DNA from 3 places in the Cytobacillus dafuensis genome. Region 3 is predicted to be linked to each of the others. Evidence: riboswitches for the same ligand, from Rfam matches in the RefSeq annotation. Region 3 holds a riboswitch; each other region holds the start of a gene.
What was found. A riboswitch is a leader RNA that binds a small molecule or an ion and turns the genes downstream of it on or off. The one in region 3 is predicted to bind S-adenosylmethionine.
Positions count from the first base shown of each region.

Region 1: linked by a shared signal. The riboswitch ahead of FSZ17_RS11820 (methionine biosynthesis PLP-dependent protein) and the one ahead of FSZ17_RS19340 (O-acetylhomoserine aminocarboxypropyltransferase/cysteine synthase family protein) in region 3 are both predicted to bind S-adenosylmethionine.
Region 2: linked by a shared signal. The riboswitch ahead of FSZ17_RS21745 (homoserine dehydrogenase) and the one ahead of FSZ17_RS19340 (O-acetylhomoserine aminocarboxypropyltransferase/cysteine synthase family protein) in region 3 are both predicted to bind S-adenosylmethionine.

Region 1 covers NZ_CP042593.1:2,493,425-2,500,613, reverse strand. Annotated here, with positions in the region: gene metH (methionine synthase) at 1-51, opposite strand, end outside; gene FSZ17_RS11830 (bifunctional homocysteine S-methyltransferase/methylenetetrahydrofolate reductase) at 29-1,894, opposite strand; gene metC (cystathionine beta-lyase) at 2,172-3,338, opposite strand; gene FSZ17_RS11820 (methionine biosynthesis PLP-dependent protein) at 3,335-4,447, opposite strand; SAM riboswitch class I at 4,589-4,703, opposite strand; gene sucA (2-oxoglutarate dehydrogenase E1 component) at 5,071-7,189, shown strand, end outside.
Region 2 covers NZ_CP042593.1:4,588,175-4,595,363, forward strand. Annotated here, with positions in the region: gene FSZ17_RS21725 (S41 family peptidase) at 180-1,562, opposite strand; gene FSZ17_RS21730 (hypothetical protein) at 1,671-2,417, opposite strand; gene FSZ17_RS21735 (sigma-70 family RNA polymerase sigma factor) at 2,828-3,316, opposite strand; gene FSZ17_RS21740 (competence protein ComK) at 3,653-4,216, shown strand; SAM riboswitch class I at 4,293-4,400, shown strand; gene FSZ17_RS21745 (homoserine dehydrogenase) at 4,512-5,717, shown strand; gene FSZ17_RS21750 (L-cysteine desulfidase family protein) at 6,213-7,189, opposite strand, start outside.
Region 3 covers NZ_CP042593.1:4,040,143-4,047,331, reverse strand. Annotated here, with positions in the region: gene FSZ17_RS19350 (MFS transporter) at 1-1,054, shown strand, start outside; gene FSZ17_RS19345 (hypothetical protein) at 1,245-1,577, shown strand; SAM riboswitch class I at 1,787-1,889, shown strand; gene FSZ17_RS19340 (O-acetylhomoserine aminocarboxypropyltransferase/cysteine synthase family protein) at 2,006-3,328, shown strand; SAM riboswitch class I at 3,465-3,572, shown strand; gene FSZ17_RS19335 (methionine ABC transporter ATP-binding protein) at 3,725-4,750, shown strand; gene FSZ17_RS19330 (methionine ABC transporter permease) at 4,743-5,411, shown strand; gene FSZ17_RS19325 (MetQ/NlpA family ABC transporter substrate-binding protein) at 5,426-6,271, shown strand; gene FSZ17_RS19320 (YuzK family famiily protein) at 6,545-6,748, shown strand; gene sufC (Fe-S cluster assembly ATPase SufC) at 7,138-7,189, shown strand, end outside.

The sequences.
Region 1 (7,189 bases), 1.5 Mb from region 3:
CATAATGAGTATTTTTTTCTTTAGTTGTTCAGTTAATTGTGACTTCCGCATTTTGTCTCCTCCTTGAAATCTTGGCACTTGTTTCATGGGCATATGCTGATAATTCAACTGATATTTCATAGCGCATAAACGGAGTAATTAAATAAATTCCGTTAAATAATTCTGTTGCAGCATCAATTAAAGATTTCGTAATGGCAATTCCTTCACGAGCAGCAAGTATCGAGTCATCTTTAAGCTCAGCCATTCGAGCGCGAATTGAATCTGATATTTTAATACCTGGTACCTCATGATGAAGGTATTCTGCATTTTTACTGCTTGTTAATGGCATAAGCCCGATATATAACGGTTTCTTTAAATGTTTAATTGCTCCATGAACCTCTATTAATTTTTCCTCTGAAAAAATAGGCTGGCTTATAAAGTAATCGGCGCCATATTCAATTTTTTTCTCAAGTCGCTGCACAGCTCTATCAAGTGATTTCACATTCGGATTAAAAGCAGCACCAACAGAAAAAGCTGTTTTTTCACCAAGATCTTTACCTGATATGGATAAACCTGCATTTAATTGTTTTATCATTTGGATTAATTCAAAGGAAGACATATCATAAACAGACGATGCCCCTGGAAAATCTCCAACTCTAGCTGGATCACCAGTGACAGCAAGAACATCATGAAGTCCAAGGGTATGCAGCCCCATTAAATGGGACTGCAATCCAATAATATTTCGATCTCTGCATGTAATATGGATCAATGGCCGTGTGCCTATTTCCTTTTTAATCCGATAACCAATTGCCGAATTGCAAATTCTTGGAGAAGCTAAAGAATTATCCGCGAGCGTAATCGCATCGATTCCAATATTTTCTAACGCTTTAGCCCCTTCGAAAAATTTATCTGTATTTAGTTTTTTGGGTGGGTCAAGTTCGACGATAATGGATGCTCGTTCTTTAACTATATCCTGCAAAGGAGGATCTTCTCGTAAGGTTGCAGATGAATTTGAAATAATTATCTTTTTACTATTCTTTACCTTCTTTTCAGTAATAGGAGGGAGTCCCTTTAATTCTTTTGCAAATGCACGAATATGATCAGGAGTTGTTCCGCAGCATCCACCAAGAAGTCGTACACCTTGATTCCGAAAGTCCCTTGCAGATTGCCTGAAATATTCAGAATCTCCTTCATAGTGAAATTTGCCATCTGTATAAGCAGGTATACTCGCATTTGGATAAGAGGATAAATAAGCTTGCTTTGGAAGAGGAATCCCTTCTAAAGTCAACAGCATATGGTGTGGGCCGAGTCTGCAATTTAACCCAACTACATCAGCCCCTAACTTTTCTAGGCGAGAAAGTGCTTCAGAAATTGGTGTTTGATCTTGGAGAATTCCAACCTCATGAAGAGAAACTTGGGCAATAATCGGCAAATCCGTTTCTTTTCTTGTAATAGCTAAGACATGTTCAAGCTCTTCAAGATCATAATAGGTTTCTAGCAAGATACCGTCTACACCTTCTAGCAAAAGGCAATAAAGCTGTTCTCTAAAGCTTCTCTTTATTTCCTCAATTGAAACAGTATTTGGCCTTATTCCTCTAATTCCACCTATTGTTCCTACAACATACGCGTCTTTTTTTATTGCATTTCTAGCATTTCTAACCGCATAGGTGTTAATCTCTTTCACCTGTTCTTCTAGTCCATATCTTTGCAATTTTAAGTAATTAGCAGCGTAAGTGTTGGTTTGAATCAAATTCGCGCCCGCAAGAATGTATGCTTCATGAATTTGTTGGATTTGTTCAGCATGGGAGAGATTCAAATTTTCGAAACAACTATCCGTTCCATAAGAGTAAAGAAGAGTTCCCATTGCACCATCAGCTATTAAAATTTCATCTTTCATTCTTTCTAGGAAACTCATTTCCATCCTCCTTAGCAATACGTTTTAAATGTAATAGATAAAGTGAAACTTCAATCAGTGGGGGTTTTCCTTCATTCCCCACTGATTGTTAGTTGAACCAATCACGCTCAAAACGCCACGTCCTGTGGCTTTCGCCTGACTAGGACATCCTGTCCGTCGTCGGGCTTTTACGGGCTGTTGATCCCCCACTTAGAAATTTATTCTTAACTCAACTTCTTGAAGTGGGGGTCTTACAGCCCGTTAATCTGCGATCAATTGAAACTTCAAAAATGGAGTTTTACACCTCGTTAATCAGTGATAAAGAAGATGTAAAATCACTGATTAAGTCATCGGGATTTTCCAATCCGACGGATAGACGGAGAAGTCCATCCGTAATTCCTCTGCTATGTCTTTCCTTTATTGTCATTGATGCATGAGACATTTTTGCAGGGTAGGAGAGGATTGATTCAACTGCTCCTAAGCTTACGGCAAATACAGGAATTTTTATGTTTGAAACAAACTCTTTAGCTGCCTGTTCGTTTTCAAGTTCAAATGAAATGACTGCACCAGGGCCATAAGCCTGTCTCATTTGGATTTGAAATTGCGGATGATCGGCAATTCCAGGGTAATATACTCGTTTAATTACTGGATTTTTTTGTAAAAACGATGTAAGTTTCCTTGCTGATTTCATAGATTGATCCATTCTGACATGTAATGTTTTCAGTCCACGCAGAACGAGCCATGCATCCTGGACTCCTAAAATTGCACCAAAAGAATTTTGTAAAAACCCTAGTTTTTTCGCTAGTTCAGTATTCTTTACAACTGCTAAACCTGCTACGACATCACTATGACCAGATAAAAATTTCGTTGCACTATGCAGTACTAAATCTGCTCCTAAAGTAAGGGGCCTTTGCAGGGCAGGCGTTAAAAAAGTGTTATCAACAAATGTTAATGCCTCATGCTCTTTTGCAATCGAAGAAATTGCTTTAATATCAGTAACCTTTAAAAGGGGATTGGAAGGTGTTTCTACATAAAACACCTTCGTATTTGGACGAACAGCCCTCTTTACAGCCTCTAAATCGGTCATGTCAACAAATGTGTACTCAATTCCATATCGTGAAAGAACCTTCGTGACGAATCGGAATGTCCCGCCGTACACATCTTCCGTAATGATTACATGATCACCTTGTGATAATAGGAGGAAGGCAGTGGAGATGGCTGCCATCCCCGAGGAAAAAGCGAATCCATGTGTTCCTTCCTCTAACTCCGCAATAACAGATTCAAGTGCCTCACGTGTAGGATTTAAACTTCGGCCATAATCGTATTTGCCAAATGTATTGAAATCGCTCTGATGAAAGGTGGAGGCATGTTGTATGGCTACGCTAACCGCACCTGTTAATGGATCAAACTTATGCTGATTATGTAGAAGCTTTGTTTCAAATGAATAGTCATTTGCATCACTCATATCGCCACCCCCTCCATGACTTTGGCAAATGCAATTTCTAAATCATGAATAATATCTTCTGTATTTTCTATTCCTACTGAAAATCGTAATAATCGGTTACATACTCCAGTTTCAATTCTAATATCCTTTGGTATATCAGCATGAGTCTGGGTAGCAGGATAGGTAATAAAGCTCTCAGCTCCTCCAAGACTTTCAGCAAATGAAATAAGGTTAAGGCTTTGCAAAAATTGATTTATCCATTCTTCATTTTTGATCCGAAAAGATATCATTCCTCCACGTCCTGGGTAGAGGACATCCGTAACTGCATCATGACTTGATAAATAGTCTACAATTTTCTGTGCATTTCTTTCATGTCGCTCCATTCGGAGGGCAAGAGTTTTCATCCCTCTCATAAGCAACCAAGAATCGAAGGGACTAAGCACCGCACCTGTCGCATTGTGATAAAGTGTAAGCTGCTCACATAAATCCTTTCCCTTAGCAACAATCAAGCCCGCCAATACGTCATTATGTCCGCCTATGTATTTGGTTGCGCTGTGGATAACAATGTCTGCTCCTAATTTCAAAGGCTGTTGTAAAATAGGTGTATAAAAAGTGTTATCAACAATAAGTAATAAATTATGCTTTTTAGCGAACGAAGCTACTTCTGAAATATTCGTTTGCTCCATTAATGGATTTGTAGGCGTTTCAATGAATATCGCTTTTGTCTGAGAAGAAATTTCCTTAGTAAGAACCTCTTCAGAGAAAGTTCGAATATATTTGCACTGCAGCCCCCATTTTTTGAAGCCTTGTTCAAAGAGTCTATATGTACCACCATAAAGATCTTTTGACACGATAAATTCATCACCGGATTGAAAAAGTGAGAGGAGGGTATGTATAGCAGCCATTCCAGAGCTGCATGCAAAACCTTGATCACCTTCTTCAAGCTCCGCAATTGCTTTTTCCAATAAAGCCCTTGTCGGATTACCAGTACGGATATAATCGAATCCAGTTGACTGACCAATCCCTTCATGGCGATAGGCAGTTGAAAAATATACAGGAGGATTAACAGACCCTGTAGCCGTTTCACTTCGATTGCCGATTTGTGCAAGTATTGTATCAACCTTACGCATCATGAACACTCCTTAATCAAATGAGTATTTTTTGCATTGAATTTCACTTTAATAGGTTAGTAAACTTAGTTTTTTTATAGATAAAAAATAAAAAAAGCCCTCTTATAAGAAGAAGACTTTTCAAAAGAAACAGCGCCATTCTTCTTATCTTTCAAGTTTTAAAAAAACTTGCAGGAATTAGCACCTTTTCAATCATATGTGATTGATGGTTGCTGAGGCGTCACTGGGCCTTACCCTCGACCTCTCTTGATAAGAAATTCGTATTCAATTTTTTTAAACTTTACACTATTACATTCTGAAAAGTCAATCCCTTCTGATAACTATTTTTTCTATACGAATTATAGAGGCAAAAATTGTAAGCGAAGAAGAGATAAAAGTTTATTGTCTAAATATTGTAATTATTTTATCAGAATAAGTTTTTTGTTTTTACATATACGAGGGAAATTTACACTATATGTATGTTTAAAACCTTTGAATTAGTCACTTTATCGTGATAAAATTGCATTGGAAATTATTTATCCCTGAAAAATAATATTATTCTTTTAATTTACATTTTATAGTTTTTTTGGGAGAGGTTAATGAGGAAATAGGTTTTTTCCAATACAGTGATGGAGGTTTTTTTCATGAAAAAGCCATTGAATGGTGAGAGGCCTTTTGATGAAGGTTTTTATGGCCCGAACCTTGGCTATGTCATCGAGTTATATGAAAATTATTTACAAAATCCAGAATCAGTAGATCCAGATATGAGAGCCTATTTTGATACAACTGGTTCACCAATTGATGTAAAAGCGAGCTCTCCAAAAGCAGAAGCTAGCGTCTCATATACATCAGCTAATCAATTAGAAAAAACACTGGCTGTTATCCGTCTGGCAGATAATATTCGATCTTACGGTCACCGAGCTGCAGATATATATCCATTAAAGGATCATAAACCTGAAAAAAATCTTTTTGAGCTTTCTCAGTACGGTTTAACAGAGGAGGATCTTCATTCACTTCCTGCAGGTGTAATCTGTAAGGATGCGCCTATTCCTCTAAAAACTTGCTATGATGCAATTGAATATTTAAAAAGTGTATACATGGATACGATCGCTTATGAATTTCATCATGTATATGATGAAAACGAAAAAGACTGGCTTCGCAGAAAAGTTGAAACAAGCAGTCTAAAACCTAAATTAAAAACGGAAGAAAAAACGAAAGTACTTAAGAGACTTACTGAAGTAGAGGAATTTGAAAAATTCATTCACCGAACATTTGTAGGACAAAAGAGATTTTCCATTGAAGGTCTTGACACGTTAGTTCCTTTGCTTGATGAAATTGTTACTGAATCCGTTACGAATGGGACAAAGACAATCAATATTGGTATGGCTCACCGTGGACGTCTAAATGTCCTAGCCCATGTTCTTGGGAAGCCATATGAAATGATTTTTGCTGAATTTCAGCATGCACCAAATAAGGAGCTAGTTCCTTCAGAGGGTTCAATTGGCATTAGTTATGGATGGACAGGGGATGTAAAATACCATCTAGGTTTAGATAAAAAAATTATAGCTGAAAACACAACCATTGCCCGTCTAACGCTAGCGAATAATCCAAGTCATTTAGAATTTGTTGGCCCAGTTGTAGAAGGATATACACGTGCTGCTCAGGATAAGCGTTCAGAAAAAGGATATCCAGCAGTTGATTATCGTTCTGCACTTTCAATTATCATCCATGGAGATGCTGCATTTCCAGGTCAAGGAGTTGTGGCAGAAACTCTCAATCTTGGGCAGTTAACAGGCTATAATACTGGCGGCTCCATTCATATTATTTCGAACAATACGATTGGATTTACAACTGAATCACGTGACTCACGATCAACCAGGTATTCAAGTGACCTAGCAAAAGGGTATGAAATACCTATATTACATGTGAATGCAGATGATCCGGAAGCTTGTTTGGCAGCCGCAAGATTGGCATGTGAATATAGAGAAAAATTTCAAAAGGACTTCTTAATTGATCTTATCGGATACCGTCGTTTTGGTCATAATGAAATGGATGAGCCAATGACAACGAATCCTTTGATGTATAAAATTATCCATACCCATGCAACAGTCAAGGAACTTTATAGTCAAAAGCTAGTAAGTGAATCAGCAGTTACTAAGGAAGCCGTTGCACAATTGGAAGAAGACGTAATTGTTAAGCTAAAAGCTGCCTATGAAAAGGTTCCTGATAAGAAAATTGATATCGAATCAATGAATACGCCAGAAATAGTAGAAAAAGGTCTTCCAAACTTAAATACTGCTGTCCCTTTTGAAACTTTGAAAGAAATTAATCAAGATCTATTAGCGTTCCCAGAAAAATACATTATTTTCAATAAGCTTGAAAAAATATTGAAGAGAAGACTGGACGCATTAGATGGTGATGGGAAAATCGACTGGGGACATGCTGAAACATTGGCATTTGCCTCTATTCTAAAGGATGGAACACCGATTCGTTTGACAGGTCAGGATTCCGAGAGGGGAACTTTTGCCCATCGAAATATCGTTTTGCATGATAATGAAACTGGAAAATCATTTTCACCGCTTCATTTATTACCATCAGCGAAAGCATCATTTGCGATTCATAATAGCCCACTATCTGAAACTTCTGTTCTCGGATTTGAATACGGCTATAATGTTTTTGCACCTGAAACACTAGTGCTTTGGGAAGCGCAATTTGGAGATTTTGCCAACTCTACTCAAGTCATATTTGATCAGTTTATCGCTG
Region 2 (7,189 bases), 550 kb from region 3:
GTTTTCCTTTGAAAACGATCATTTGGGGAACCATTGTTATTCAATGTAATACCCATCCCCTGTAATATGGACACAAATAGCTAATCGCCAGGCAATGCAGTTGACAGAAAAATCTCCTCTAGTCTTGATGACTAAAGGAGATTTTCACGTAAATTTTATGATGTGGCTAGGTATTATGCTTATTGAACTGTTACTTCAAGGTAAATGCCCTTTTGCATACGGTTAGCGTTTTTGCTCGTCCATTTTGGATGGATAATGAGCATGTATTTTCCTTTTGATTGAAGATTTGCTTTTGGTTTGATCGTCATTTTGGAATGGTCTTCTGCCTTCACCTCAACAGGCACTTCATTCCCGCCTAATTGGATGAGCTGAACATCCTGTGGGCTTAGCTTTGACCAATCCATTTCCATGTTCATTTCAACGTTGAATGTTTTTGTAACAGGAACACCATTAAGAGCAGGAAGCTTCTGATAAGTAGCGTGTTTTGCTATTAATTGGTCTCTGTGGGACGTAATGATTTCTTCACCTACAGCTGTATCAATATTCGGAGTGACACCTGTTTCATGGACTGGCACTCCCTTTGGTGAATAGAAACGGGCTGTTGTTAATTTTAACATGCTGTTGTCGCTTAATGGGAATAATGACTGCATGGAGCCTTTCCCGAAGGAGGTTTGCCCATATAGTGTCGCGCCTTTTTGTTCTTTTACCGATACTGCGATCATTTCTGAAGCACTTGCACTGTATTCATTGATCAGTATATGTGTCGGGCTTGTAAATTTCACTTTTTGTGGAATAGCTGCATAAATTTCTGGCTGCTTTGTTTTATCTCGAATCTGAAAAGCTTTATTCACGTTTGGAAAAAGTCCGGCTACTTCTTGAGCAGTGGATACATAGCCTCCTCCATTGTTTCTAAGATCGAAAATCCAGCCTTTGGCTCCGTTTAATTTTCCAATTGCGTTTGTGATTTCCTTCGTAGCATCTTTGGAAAAGCTATTCAGGCGAATATATCCGATTTCTCCACCGAGCATTTGATATTCGACATTTGGAAGCTTGATTAATTCTCTCGTCAGTTTTTTTGTTACGGTTTCATTCGTATCGACTGATATATAGTGTAGTGTGACCGATGTATTAGCCTTGCCGCTTATGAGTGAGACGGCTTTTTGCACAGGTTGTCCAATTAGGCTTACACCATTGACGCTGACAATAATATCTCCTGCCTTCATGCCACCTCGATCTGCTGGACCCCCTTTGATCACTGACATGATTTTGATTCCCTTTTCATCCTCATCAAGAACGATTCCAACTCCAACTAGTTGCTGCTCGATTCCATTTGAGAACTGGGCGAATTCCTCAGCGGTCATATAGACAGAATAAGGGTCCAAATGCTTCGTGATTTCCTTTGCAGTTGGCTTCGCTAATACGGAAGCAGGCACATCCTCTATGTAATATTCCTTAATTAAATCTCGTATTTCATTAATCGGCTCAGCTGCCGAAACAGCCGTCACATTCGACAAAAGTAATAAAACTAGTAAAAAACTAAAATACTTTTTCAAGTTATGCATAGATGGCCTCCTACAGTGTCAAGCACCACTACGGATTGCGTTGTGGTAGAAAATGACATGTTATTTATTTCTATTTTAGTATATATATTGATGAGGTGATAGTTCTTTTTAAACATATTTTTCGAGAACTGGGGCCAAGTAATCTACCATTGGTGATGTCTCATTTTTAATATAGGCTTCTATGGCTGCTTTTTCTAGTGGGATGAATAGAAGCTCATCGAATTCTGGCTCCTGTCCGTTGTCTATTAATTGCTGGTTATGCTTTAAGAATTGAGCGTGCAGTGCTTCAACGGTGCAATGGACGGATAGCTCATACATAACTGCCCAAAAACCATGTGTTCCTTTATGCTTAATGAACTTAGGAAGGAAAGAGCGTGTGGATGAGGAATGAATATTCAACCCCATCTCTTCCTTTATCTCTTTACAGATATTTTTTTCTAAATCAAAAATGGATCCTACTAGATCTGATTCATCTAGCCCACCTCCTGTGAATTGCAGGCGTCCAGGTGTGGAGGTTGATTTATTCATTCGTCCAATGGCTATATGGTGATCGCTTGTGATGACAGATGCACATGTATAGATGACTTTACAAGGAGAAGCGCAATCTTCATGGTGGAGGGTGTATAGATAGTGTTTGTAGTCAGTCTTTGCGACAGTTACTTCAAGCTCGTCAGGTGCTTTGTTTACTTTCGTTATTGTAAAAACTTCTCCGTTTCGTAGAGAGGGGTTCTTTCCTATTTGTTGTTCCCAATAATAATGATGTTGTTGTCGAATTTCAGATGGTAGATTAATAGGGCGGTTGTCCAGCTTAACCTTTACATTTGCCGGGGCTGTTTCTATTATAATTCGTTTCATCGGTTTCCTCCTTTTTCTTTTTCAGTTATAGAAAGATTGATAGATTGGTAGGCCAAAATCAATCGTTTATCAGCCAATTCCAAAATGGATACCTATTCTACCATTAAAAATATACCTAAAAAAGTAAATAGTCGTAAATTAAAGTGAAATTTTTCCCCAAAATATTACTAAAGTAATATTGCTCTATCAGTTTTGGCGAAAACAGGAGAAAAGATAGGGTTTCCCTCAAAATTTCCCGATTTTCGGCGAAAACAGGGAAATTAACATTATGCTTTAATAGAATTAAGCAGTTCTAGTTTCAACCCAAGCTATTTTACTTTTTTAAGTACAATAGCCTTTCAAATCTCTATTTGTCATCTCAATTATGAGGTGGCCTTTTTTTGTTTAGAAAGAATCTGTCTGGCTGCTTCTTAATCCCTTATCTCTAAGCTTCCCTTCAGCTTCTCCTTTGCACCCTTCCTCCATGCTTTGACGGCCGATACGGATACACCTTCCTTAAGGGCGATTTCCTTTACTGTTAATTGATAAATACAAGTGTACAAAACCCATTTCTTCTGATTATCCGTTAACCCCTCGCAATAGGATAGAAGAAATTTCACTTCGAAGGGCTGTTCAAGAGAGTTGTCCTCGATTCCCTCCCAATACTCCTCCTTAGCGTATACACTTCTTTCATCGTGTTTATTTTGCCTCGTCATCTCGGACAAAAATCTGCCCTTAATATAGGCGTAGGCAAAGCTAGTAAACTCTCCTTTTTCTGGATCGAATCGTTCATTAGCCTCCCATAGAGCAATCCTCCCAATTTGGAAAAATTCATCCTTGTTCTTGTAAATATGCAGCCTGTTCATGATTTTATGAATCATTGGTCCGTATTGTTTTACTAATTGCTCAAAGCCCTCCATTTTAAAAAAATCCTTTCGTAGAGCGCGCTTGCTATTGTATTCCCGGGTGCCTTAAACATAACCGAGACGGAGGAATCCAGGCTAACAGTCGAATACGTGAATATTCGCCTTTTCATGGTCGATTTTCGCAAAATTTGCCTCAAATCTCTCTGTACAGATCAAAAAAAAGGGAAATTCGCAAAAAAACGTGCAATTTAAATCAAAATTTAAATTTTCCAATTGTTCACATAATTGTAATATATTTCTTTAAATATTTCTGGTATGATGGATTTAGATCAAATTAACTACATCTTTTGTCCTACTTCATATTAAATTTTAAAAATGAGGTGTAGGGAAATGTATTTATTAAAGCATTATCTTGTCAATCAGGAGACATCATTGATTAAGGGTGAGTACAATCAGTACGGGAAGCTTTGTTCGAGGATATTGGAAGGGAGAAAGACATTTCTAGTCGAGTGTTCGCCAATCAAATTGCTTGATGAAACATTAAAATTCAATGGCTTCGATTACAAGGGTGCTACGATTGGCGCGAAATCAATTCTTCGAAAAAACAGTATGTGCCCGATTGTTCTGAACCAAGCATTAGGCATTTGTATGTTCCCAATTAATTCTCCTGATAAGCACGACAACATTTGGTTTAACCCCGATCATATTGTACAAACCTTCCCCTATGGCAGTAAGACAGATGTAGAATTAAGTAATGGCGTTATCATTCGAGTCAACTTAACATTAACCACTTTTAACAATAAACTTCAGGTTGCCCATCAATACAGAAAAATCACCCACAATAGAGGCAGACTCACCATGACCATGATTCTGGAAGCAAAAAAAGAGCCAGTCGTCATTAAAAAAGAAAAGGGCCATTATAATTTTGACAAAATGAAGAGGGATGATGATTAGTTATCCATTTCAACTTTTGTATTGACGAGACCCTATGAAAAAGATATGATAATAAATAATTTCATAATTGCAAATCTTCTTATCAAGAGAGGTGGAGGGACTGACCCTGTGAAGCCTCGGCAACCAGCATCCATATGCCACGGTGCCAATTTCAGAGGAATGATCACAATTCCGAAGATGAGAAGGTGGAACGGATACTGTAATGTTATTCATCCTCCCCTTCTGTCTTTCTATGCAGAGGGGGTTTTTTGTTTTTCCATTTTTATTTTTCAAACAAAAACAGGAGGAATGAGTTATGTCAGCTATTCATATTGCCTTATTAGGATACGGTACTGTTGGGAAGGGTGTGTATCAGACCGTTCAATCCCATCAGAAAAAGCTTCAAGCTATTTTTGGAAAAGAAGTGAAGATTTCTGCGATTCTCGTAAAAAATTTAGAAAAGCACCACTCGCCAGATGATGATGTTATTTTAACAGATGATTTTGATAAGATTTTTTCATTGGAAAAGCTTGATATCGTCATTGATGCGATTGTTGGAAAAGAGCCGTGCTTTTCCTATTTACAGAGGGCCATTAAGCGGGGCTGTCATGTGATCACGGCGAATAAAGAAATGTTTGCCCATTATGGAAGTCAATTAAAACGGTTAGCTAACGAGCATGGCGTTACACTCAGCTTTGAGGCAACTGTCGCCGGTGGGATTCCTGTCATCCAAACGCTAAAACAATTACTTAATGTCAACAATATCAAAAAAGTACAAGGCATTCTTAACGGAACTTCTAATTTTATTTTGACAAAGATGAGGGAAGAAAACGTACCATTTTCGTCAGCCTTAAAGCTCGCTCAGGAAAAAGGCTATGCAGAAGCTGATCCGACCAATGACGTCGAGGGATATGACGCCTTTTACAAAGCCGTGATCTTAAGTGAGCTTGCATTTGGGGAATCGCCGAACTGGGGTGAGTCGATTAGAGAAGGTATTCGGGGAATTACGCCTGAACAGATTGAAATCTTTTCATCATTAGGATTCCGATTTAAGCATGTAGCTTCGATAGAACGAACTGCTGATGGTGTTCAATGCGCCGTTAAGCCAGTGCTTGTGAATGAACAGCATCCATTTTACCATGTAGAAGGAGTTCAAAATGCCGTGTCCATTGATGGCGATATTGTTGGAAATATCAGCTTACAAGGACCGGGTGCAGGAATGTTTCCGACCGCAAGTGCCATTCTAGAGGACTTAGTTCATATTAATCGAAAAAGCGTATCTCCTATATTTACCGAACAGAAGCCAGATGGAGATGAGGCATCCACTGTGTCCTTTTGGGCAATCGGCGGGGATGTGAATGCCTCCATCTTACCCACACCTATTCAAGTAATCGAAAGAATTCATCCAAATGTTTTATTAGTTAAAGCACCTGAAGAAACAGTGTACGCGATTCATTTGCCGAATGTTCATGTCTATCAAATTCTTGGGGATGTGGTGTATAAGGGCTTGGTTGTTAGTTAGGTTTTTTTTGAAAACTTGATTTTGATTTTTTCTCTTTTTACAGGGCTATAGAGACGGATTTATGTGGGTTCTCCTTATTCTTGGCTTCATTATGAGCGAATGTGGACACGGGGGCAGGATTTCCTCCTTTCCTTGGCTTCTTTCGAGGTCAATGTGGACACAGGGGCAGAATTTCCTTCTTCCTTGGCTTCTTTCGGGCTCAATGTGGACACGGAGGTGGGATTTTCTTCTTTCCTTGGCTTCTTTCGGGCTCAATGTGGACACGGGGGCAGAATTTCCTTCTTTCCTTGGCTTCTTTCGGGCTCAATGTGGACACGGAGGTGGGATTTTCCCCTCTCCTTGGCTTCATTACAAAGAGAGCTATCCCCTAATTTGAATTATAAACCGATTTATGCGACGGCCCATGTCGAACAAAAATAACAAGGTGCGACATAGCATAAAAGGCCAACACTCATCGTGATGGCCTTTTCCATTGCTCTATATTCTCTTAAGAAACTATTTTTCCATCATTAATTTCAAGATCAATTCATCGGTTTGCCTTGTTCCTTCATTTCCTAGCTGGCAGAAGGCTTCGATGCTTTTTTCTACGTCATCGTGAATAAATCCGTCTGTGGATTGTATTTCTTTATGGTTCAATGCCAGTAAAGCCGATTGGACTGCTACGTTTGAACAGGTTGAAACCTTCATGGCACAGCCAGCCTTCGCACCATCACAGATCATTCCGGACACATTGCCAATTGTATTTTGAACTGCTGCCTTTACTTGTTGAAGGGAACCATCCAGCAAATAGACAATAGCCGCACTTGCCCCCATTCCCGCTGCCGTGACGCCACATAAAGCTGACAGACGGCCAAATTTAGATTTAATATGAATCGTGACAAGGTGGCTTAGTGCGACGGCACGAAGCATTTTTTCTTCAGACACCTGGAGCTTCTCTGCCGCAGCGACGACAGGAAGGGTGACCGCTATTCCTTGATTGCCGCTTCCTGTATTGGCCATAACCGGCAGCGTTGAGCCTGCCATTCTTGCATCTGAACCAGCAGCAGCTAATGACATAGCAGCCGTTGCTAAATCATCTGATAAGATCCCCTTTTTCACATTGTCCTGTATGGTTTTTCCAACATTTAAGCCGTAATCGCCTGAAAGTCCTTCCATTCCGATTACACGATTTAACTCAATGCTTCTTTTAACAAGGCCGAAATTCTTTACATCTGTCTGCAGAACCCATTCATAAATTTCATCAATGGTGAGTTGCTCCAAATCTTCCTCAGCCGTTTGAATGCCAATATTCTCGCATCCACCGAGGAAAATAGCTTTGCCATCCACTTCAATTAATGTGATATTACTATGATTATCAGAGATCACAACCTTCGCATTCTGTTGGTCCGTCTGAACGATCACCTCAATATAAAGCCTTTTCGGTGAATCCGCTTGACTTGCTTTAACCTTTCCCTCTTCAATCAACTTAAAGG
Region 3 (7,189 bases):
TTTAAGTGATCGAATAGGGAGAAAAAAAGCAATGCTGTTTGGGACAGCAGCTTCAGGACTTGTTCTTTTATTTAGAGGTGTTATCGAGTCCCAATCCCTTTTGCTTCTCTTTGCCTTTTTTACAGGATTGACGATTGCTTTTGTTCAAGTTTCTGGAATACCTTGGCTAGCAGAAAATTCAAAACCGGAGCAAAGAGTCCATTTATTTAGTATCCATTTTGCAGTCATGACTGGGGCAAATGTTATAGGTAACCTGAGCGGAGGTATTTTCACGGATATTTTTTCGATGTTCACAACAACACTAAATAGTATTCGATTTACTCTTCTCATTGGGGGGATTATCTTTCTTATCGGGTTAATACCAGTTATACGATTTAAGGATCCGCCTAAAAAAGCGAAGAAGAACCAAGACATAAATAAAAAATCACCAATAAAGATTTTTAGTAATAATAAAAATATCAAAGTCATTCTTCTATTCGCATTTGCCCAGCTTATGATAGGGATTGGAGCTGGATTAGTCATTCCTTATCTTAATTTATATTTTGCAGATCGTTTTTCTGCAACTAATTCTATGATAGGATTTATCATATCCATGGGGCAAGCTGCAACAGCAGTCGCTATGATTATTGGTCCAATGGTTGTGCGTAAAGTCGGTGAGGTTAAAGCGGTAGTCATTCTTCAATTAACGTCACTTCCTTTTCTTCTCCTAACCGCTTATACAGAAAATTTATGGCTTGCAGCACTTGGGTTTTTATTCCGACAAGCACTCATGAATGCTGGTAATCCAATTCAAATAACACTTATGATGTCTAAAGTTGATGATTCTATGAAAGGGCTGGCCAACTCGGTTAATCAAATGGTTTTTAATTTAGGCTGGGCAGTTATGGGACCTGTATCAACTGGAATTGTAGTTAAATACGGAGCTTATTGGGGATATGCACTTGTGTTTTCTATTACTGCTGCACTATACTTAGTCGGCTCTAGTTATTTTTATATTGTTTTTAGGAACTATAATAAGACAAAAAAGGCTGCAACAGCAGCAAAAACATTTTGAATTTTATGGGAATATGACATATTTCTTGGGAAATGAAGGACAATGCTGAAAATCGTCGAGGCATTGTCTTTTTTTGCTCTGGGGTTGTCGAATGAAAAATGGAGGAGTGATTTCCTTCGATGTAGAAGTATAGAATATGAATATTGATTACTTCTAATAAAGTAAGCTTGTAACAAACTGAGGTGTAAAAATGGTTGAATTAGCAACGGCATTTATAGAAGAGGTAAAATCAAATGGACATATAAATCAATTGCTAAGGGGCAATGCTTTTTCAATCTGTATTAAGTCTGAGATTGAAGAGATACCCTTACTCTTTCGTGATGGTGAAATTACCGTACACTTTCCCGATCCTGATCAAATCTATGATGCAATCATTACAGGACCAAAAGAAAGGATTTATTCGATATTAACAGGACAAGAGAAATTAAGAGATGCGATCACTGGAAGTGGAATCACTGTTAAAGCTACATTTCGAAAAGTACTATTTTTAGAATCACTCTTTTTCTTATGTAAGGTTCGTTAGAAAATATGGTTTTAAAAAAGGTATACCTCCATAAGAAAGGCTTCGACAGTATATTCATCGCACGACTAAAAGTGAGAGCATATGCTATTTATGAGGTTGAATGAGGCGCTTGTGCTTTTTTATCAGAAATTTCAAAATTAATATTGACTGCTTATTGTTCGTATGTTAGTATCTCTTTAATAACTTAAGTGAGTAAGTAAAACTGAATATTCTTATCAAGAGAGGTGGAGGGACTGGCCCTACGAAGCCCGGCAACCGGTACATTACACGGTGCTAATTCCAGCAGAGCATTCATGCTCTGGAAGATAAGAAGAGATGATACCAACCCTCTTCTTGTGAAGAGGGTTTTTTCAACTCTTCTTTTAAGTAGTAAAAGCAGCATAAGCAAAAAAATGATTCAATGCACGAAAAGAAAAGGAGAGATAAATATGACAGAGAAGCAAAAAAACTATCGATTAGAAACACTTGGCGTACATGGCGGTCTGCAGCCAGACCCTGTAACTGGTGCAAGAGCTGTTCCGATTTACCAGAATAATGCTTACCAATTTAAAAACACAGAGCATGCAGCCAATCTATTTGGATTGAAGGAGCCTGGTTATATCTATACTCGTATTCACAATCCAACCGTGACTGTATTTGAGGAAAGGGTTGCATTATTAGAGGGTGGAGTTGGTGCATTAGCGGTAGCCAGTGGTATGGCTGCTATTACATTAGCCATTCTAAATATTGCTCAAGCTGGGGATGAAGTTGTTGCAGCATCAAATCTTTATGGTGGGACGTATAATCTTTTTGCTGTTACACTACCTAAGTACGGCATCCAAGTAAAATTTGTTGACCCAGAAAATCCTGAAAACTTTCGAAAAGCGATTAATGAGAAAACAAAAGCTGTTTTTGCAGAAACAATTGGAAATCCAAGTCTTAAAGTATTAGATATTGAAAAAGTAGCAGAAATAGCACATGAGAATGGTGTACCATTGATTGTTGATAATACTTTTGCAACGCCATATTTATGCAGACCAATTGAACATGGCGCAGATATAGTGATTCATTCTGCTACGAAATGGCTGTTGGGAAATGGAACAGCATTAGGAGGAATCATTGTAGACGGGGGGAAATTTAATTGGAATTCGCCTAAGTTCCCTGGGTTTACAGAGCCTGATCCAAGCTATCATAATCTAGTCTACAGTGAAGCGCTTGGTCCTGTTGCTTATATTATAAAAGCGAGAGTTCAGCTTCTTAGAGATTTAGGGCCTGCATTAAGTCCACAAAATGCATTCCAATTCACACTTGGTCTCGAAACCCTGCATGTAAGAATGAAAGAGCATATTGCCAATACAAAGAAAGTGGTTGAATATTTAGAAGCGCATCCAGCCGTTAATTGGGTCCTATATCCAGGAAGTGATAATCATCCAGATAAAGCATTAGCAGATAAATATTTACCAAAGGGAGCAGGATCTGTTGTCGTATTTGGTATTGCAGGTGGAAGAGAAGCGGGAGCAAAGTTCATTAATAATCTTGAACTTTGGGCGCATGTGGCTAATGTAGGGGATGCTAAAAGCTTAGTAATTCACCCTGCCAGCACGACACATCAGCAATTAGATTCTGAAGGGTTAAAAGCAGCTGGCGTTTCAGAAGACTTAGTTCGACTATCAATTGGAATCGAAAACGCCGATGATCTAATAGAAGATTTAGAACAGGCAATTGAGGCCGCAACTGGTACAGTATCGTTCATAACAACTACATCGTTATAGATAGATAATTTGTGATAAAAGGAATGTAAATTCCAAAAAATTACCGTTGACCCCTCTTCATATCCGTGATACGATATCATTCATAAATGAGAAATGCTTAATTAATGTACAGTGTTAATTGAATATAGATGCTATGCTCTTATCAAGAGAGGTGGAGGGATGTGCCCGATGAAACCCGGCAACCGTCATTTAATGAAATGGTGCCAATTCACACAAAGCTATTTATAGCTTTGGGAGATGAGAGAAAGGATATGATTACCCATGCCTTTCTGCTCATGTCAGAAGGGCATTTTCTTTTTTAAAGAATAAGTACTTATATTCTAAAGGTAAAATACAAAAGTAAAGTTTAATTTCTCATTACCATGAAAAATGGGTTATGAAGAGGGTGAAGCATAAATGATTTCAATCAAAAATGTACAGAAAATTTTTCCTTCTAAGCAGGGCCAAGTAAAGGCAGTCGATGAAGTTAATTTAGACATTAATGAAGGTGAAATATTTGGAATTATCGGCTATAGCGGGGCTGGAAAAAGTACATTAATTCGGATGTTGAATGGACTTGAAATCCCATCAAGTGGGAACGTCGTTGTTGCTAATAATGAAGTATCACTTATAAAGGGAAAAAGCTTAAGAAAAGCTCGCCAGGAAATAAGCATGATCTTCCAGCATTTTAATTTACTTTGGTCACGGACAGTACGTGAGAATATCGCCTTTCCCCTTGAAATTGCTGGTGTGCCGAAAGGGGAAAGATTAAAACGTGTCGATGAATTAATAAAGCTTGTTGGCCTCGAAGGAAGAGAGGATGCCTATCCGTCGCAGCTAAGCGGAGGTCAAAAACAAAGAGTCGGGATTGCAAGAGCATTGGCAAACAATCCAAAAGTATTATTATGTGATGAAGCCACATCGGCATTAGACCCTGAAACGACGAATGCCATCCTTGAATTATTAGTCGATATCAATAAACGATTAGGGTTAACGATTGTCCTTATTACTCATGAGATGCATGTAATCCGCAAGATATGTCATAGAGTTGCGGTAATGGAAAACGGGAAGATTGTTGAAATGGGTCCAGTAATGGAAGTGTTTAAAAACCCTAAAGCACAAATTACTAAGCGCTTCGTCCATCAAGTGACAGAATCTGAGGAAACGAAGGAAACAATACAACAAATTCTTGAATCTTATCCACATGGTCAAATCGTCCAATTGAGCTTTGTCGGCGAAGCAGTTGAACAGCCGCTTATGACCAATCTTATTCGGGATTTCAATATTACAGTAAATATTCTTCATGGGAATATTTCTCATACACAAACTGGTTCATTTGGAACATTGTTTATCCATTTAGATGGTGATGATTCTGAGATTACAAGGGCGATTGATTTCATCCATTCCAAGCAAGTAGGCGTGGAGGTGATTTCGAATGATTAATAGCTGGTTTCCAAATGTTAATTGGGAAAAGATGTGGGAAGCAACAACTGAAACACTTTATATGACAAGCATTTCGGTTATTGCAACATTTATTCTTGGCATCATTTTAGGATTATTATTGTTTTTAACTTCTAAAGGGAATATTTGGGAGAATAACGTCATTAACAAAGTAATAAGTGCTTTTGTTAACATCTTTAGGTCCATTCCCTTCTTAATCTTAATTGTCCTTTTAATTCCTTTTACGATGTTCTTACTAGGAACAATGATAGGAGAAGATGCGGCTCTGCCTGCATTAATTATCGGGGCGGCGCCATTCTATGCACGGATGGTAGAAATCGGATTGAGGGAAATTGATAAAGGTGTAATTGAAGCGGCAAAATCAATGGGGGCAAAGACAAGTACGATTATCTTTAAAGTACTTTTACCTGAATCGATGCCTGCGCTTATTTCAGGGATTACAGTAACAGCAATTGCTTTAGTCGGTTATACAGCTATGGCTGGTGTGATTGGGGCAGGCGGCCTAGGGAATCTCGCCTATCTCGAAGGGTTTCAAAGAACTAGAAATGATGTAACTCTTATGGCGACGATCATCATTCTTATTATTGTATTTATTATTCAATTTATTGGCGATTTTATTACAAATAAATTAGATAAACGATAAGGAGTGTTAGTGGGATGAAGAAGAAATGGCTATTATTCGTATTAACTTTTACAGTAGCACTAGTTCTTGCAGCATGCGGAACAAAAGAGGAAAATAATGGTGGCAGTGCAAGTGATTCAGGTAAAGAAGATACAACATTAAAAGTTGGTGCTTCCAATGTGCCACATGCTGAAATTCTTGAAGAAGCAAAACCATTATTAAAAGAAAAAGGCATTGATTTAGAAATTATCCCATTTCAAGATTATGTTCTTCCAAACAAAGCGTTAGAATCAAAAGAATTAGATGCAAACTTTTTTCAACATATTCCATATCTGGAACTTCAAATCAAGGAAAATGGATATGATTTCGTTAATGCAGGATCCATTCATATTGAGCCAATGGGTGTGTACTCTAAAAAATATAAAAGCTTAAGCGAATTACCGGATGGGGCACATATTATTATTAGTAACTCTGTAGCTGACCATGGTCGTGTATTAGCAATTCTAGAAGCTGAAGGTCTTATCAAGTTAAAAGAAGGTGTAGATAAATCAGCTGCAACTTTAGAGGATATTGCTGAAAATCCAAAAAATATTAAATTTGATACTGAATATGAGCCATCGTTATTACCGCAAATATATAATAACAATGAGGGCGATGCGGTTGTCATTAACTCAAACTATGCTATTGATGCGGGTCTGAATCCATTAAAAGATTCAATTGCTATTGAAGGAAGTGAGTCACCTTACGTTAATATTGTTGCCGTTCGTAAAGGTGATGAAAATAGTGAAAAGATCAAAGCTTTAATAGAAGTACTACACTCTGAAGATATAAAAAACTTTATTCTTGATAAATATAAAGGTGCAGTTGTTCCTGCATTCTAATTTAATGAAAACTCGCCAATAGGCGAGTTTTTTTAAATTTTAGGCATTGTTTAATAACGCTTACCATACAGGAATTATTGCATCAATTTATTTCTTAAAAAAATTTTTATACTTTCTTTCTTACGAATTCTCACAATATTTAAAGCATAATAAAGATGTAAGCGTTTTAATCAGTTTTCATCCACTTATTATGATGTTTTTTTTCCTATTTTCACCTTTGTAATTCATTTCAGTTCGGTGTAAAATCTTAACGTAAAAAAAAAATCCGAACTGATGAAAGGATTGGTTTTTATCAACCAGCTGCAATTAAATTACACACACGATATGGAAAAAGCTATGCGTGGATCCCATGGTGTTGGGTATGCATTGTATAGTCAAAAACACGAAGTAAGAATGAAAGTAGAAAAAAAGCGTCAAGAAGACTATATAAAAAGCAAGCAGATGGTTGCTGATTTCGAGAGAAAAATTCACTCATAAAAAATGAACCTATAATATAAGGAAGAAAAGGGGACTCAGCTAAGTGCTGATCTCCTTTTTTTCAACTAATAAGAAAATTAAAGATTATTAACGTACTAAAGTAAAGTGTGTATTTAAAATATCTGTTTCTTGATAATTCCCTCTTCATACATGATATTAATGGGCAAGGTTAAAATAAATAAGGTGAATTTTATGGGGTTTAATAATCAAAAAAAACTATAAATACATATACCTCTAGTTTCCACTACGAATGACTTGTTAAATAAGTGAAAGAGAGTTGCTAACACTTTTAATTTGTTATAAGATTGTAATGAGAATAAAATGAGAATAGAGGGTTGCGGCTAACTGCCGTAAGATAAAATCTTCTTTTATTGATGGAGGGTATAGTAATGGCAGGTTCAAAATTATCAATTAATGATCTTCATGTTGAAATTGAAGGCA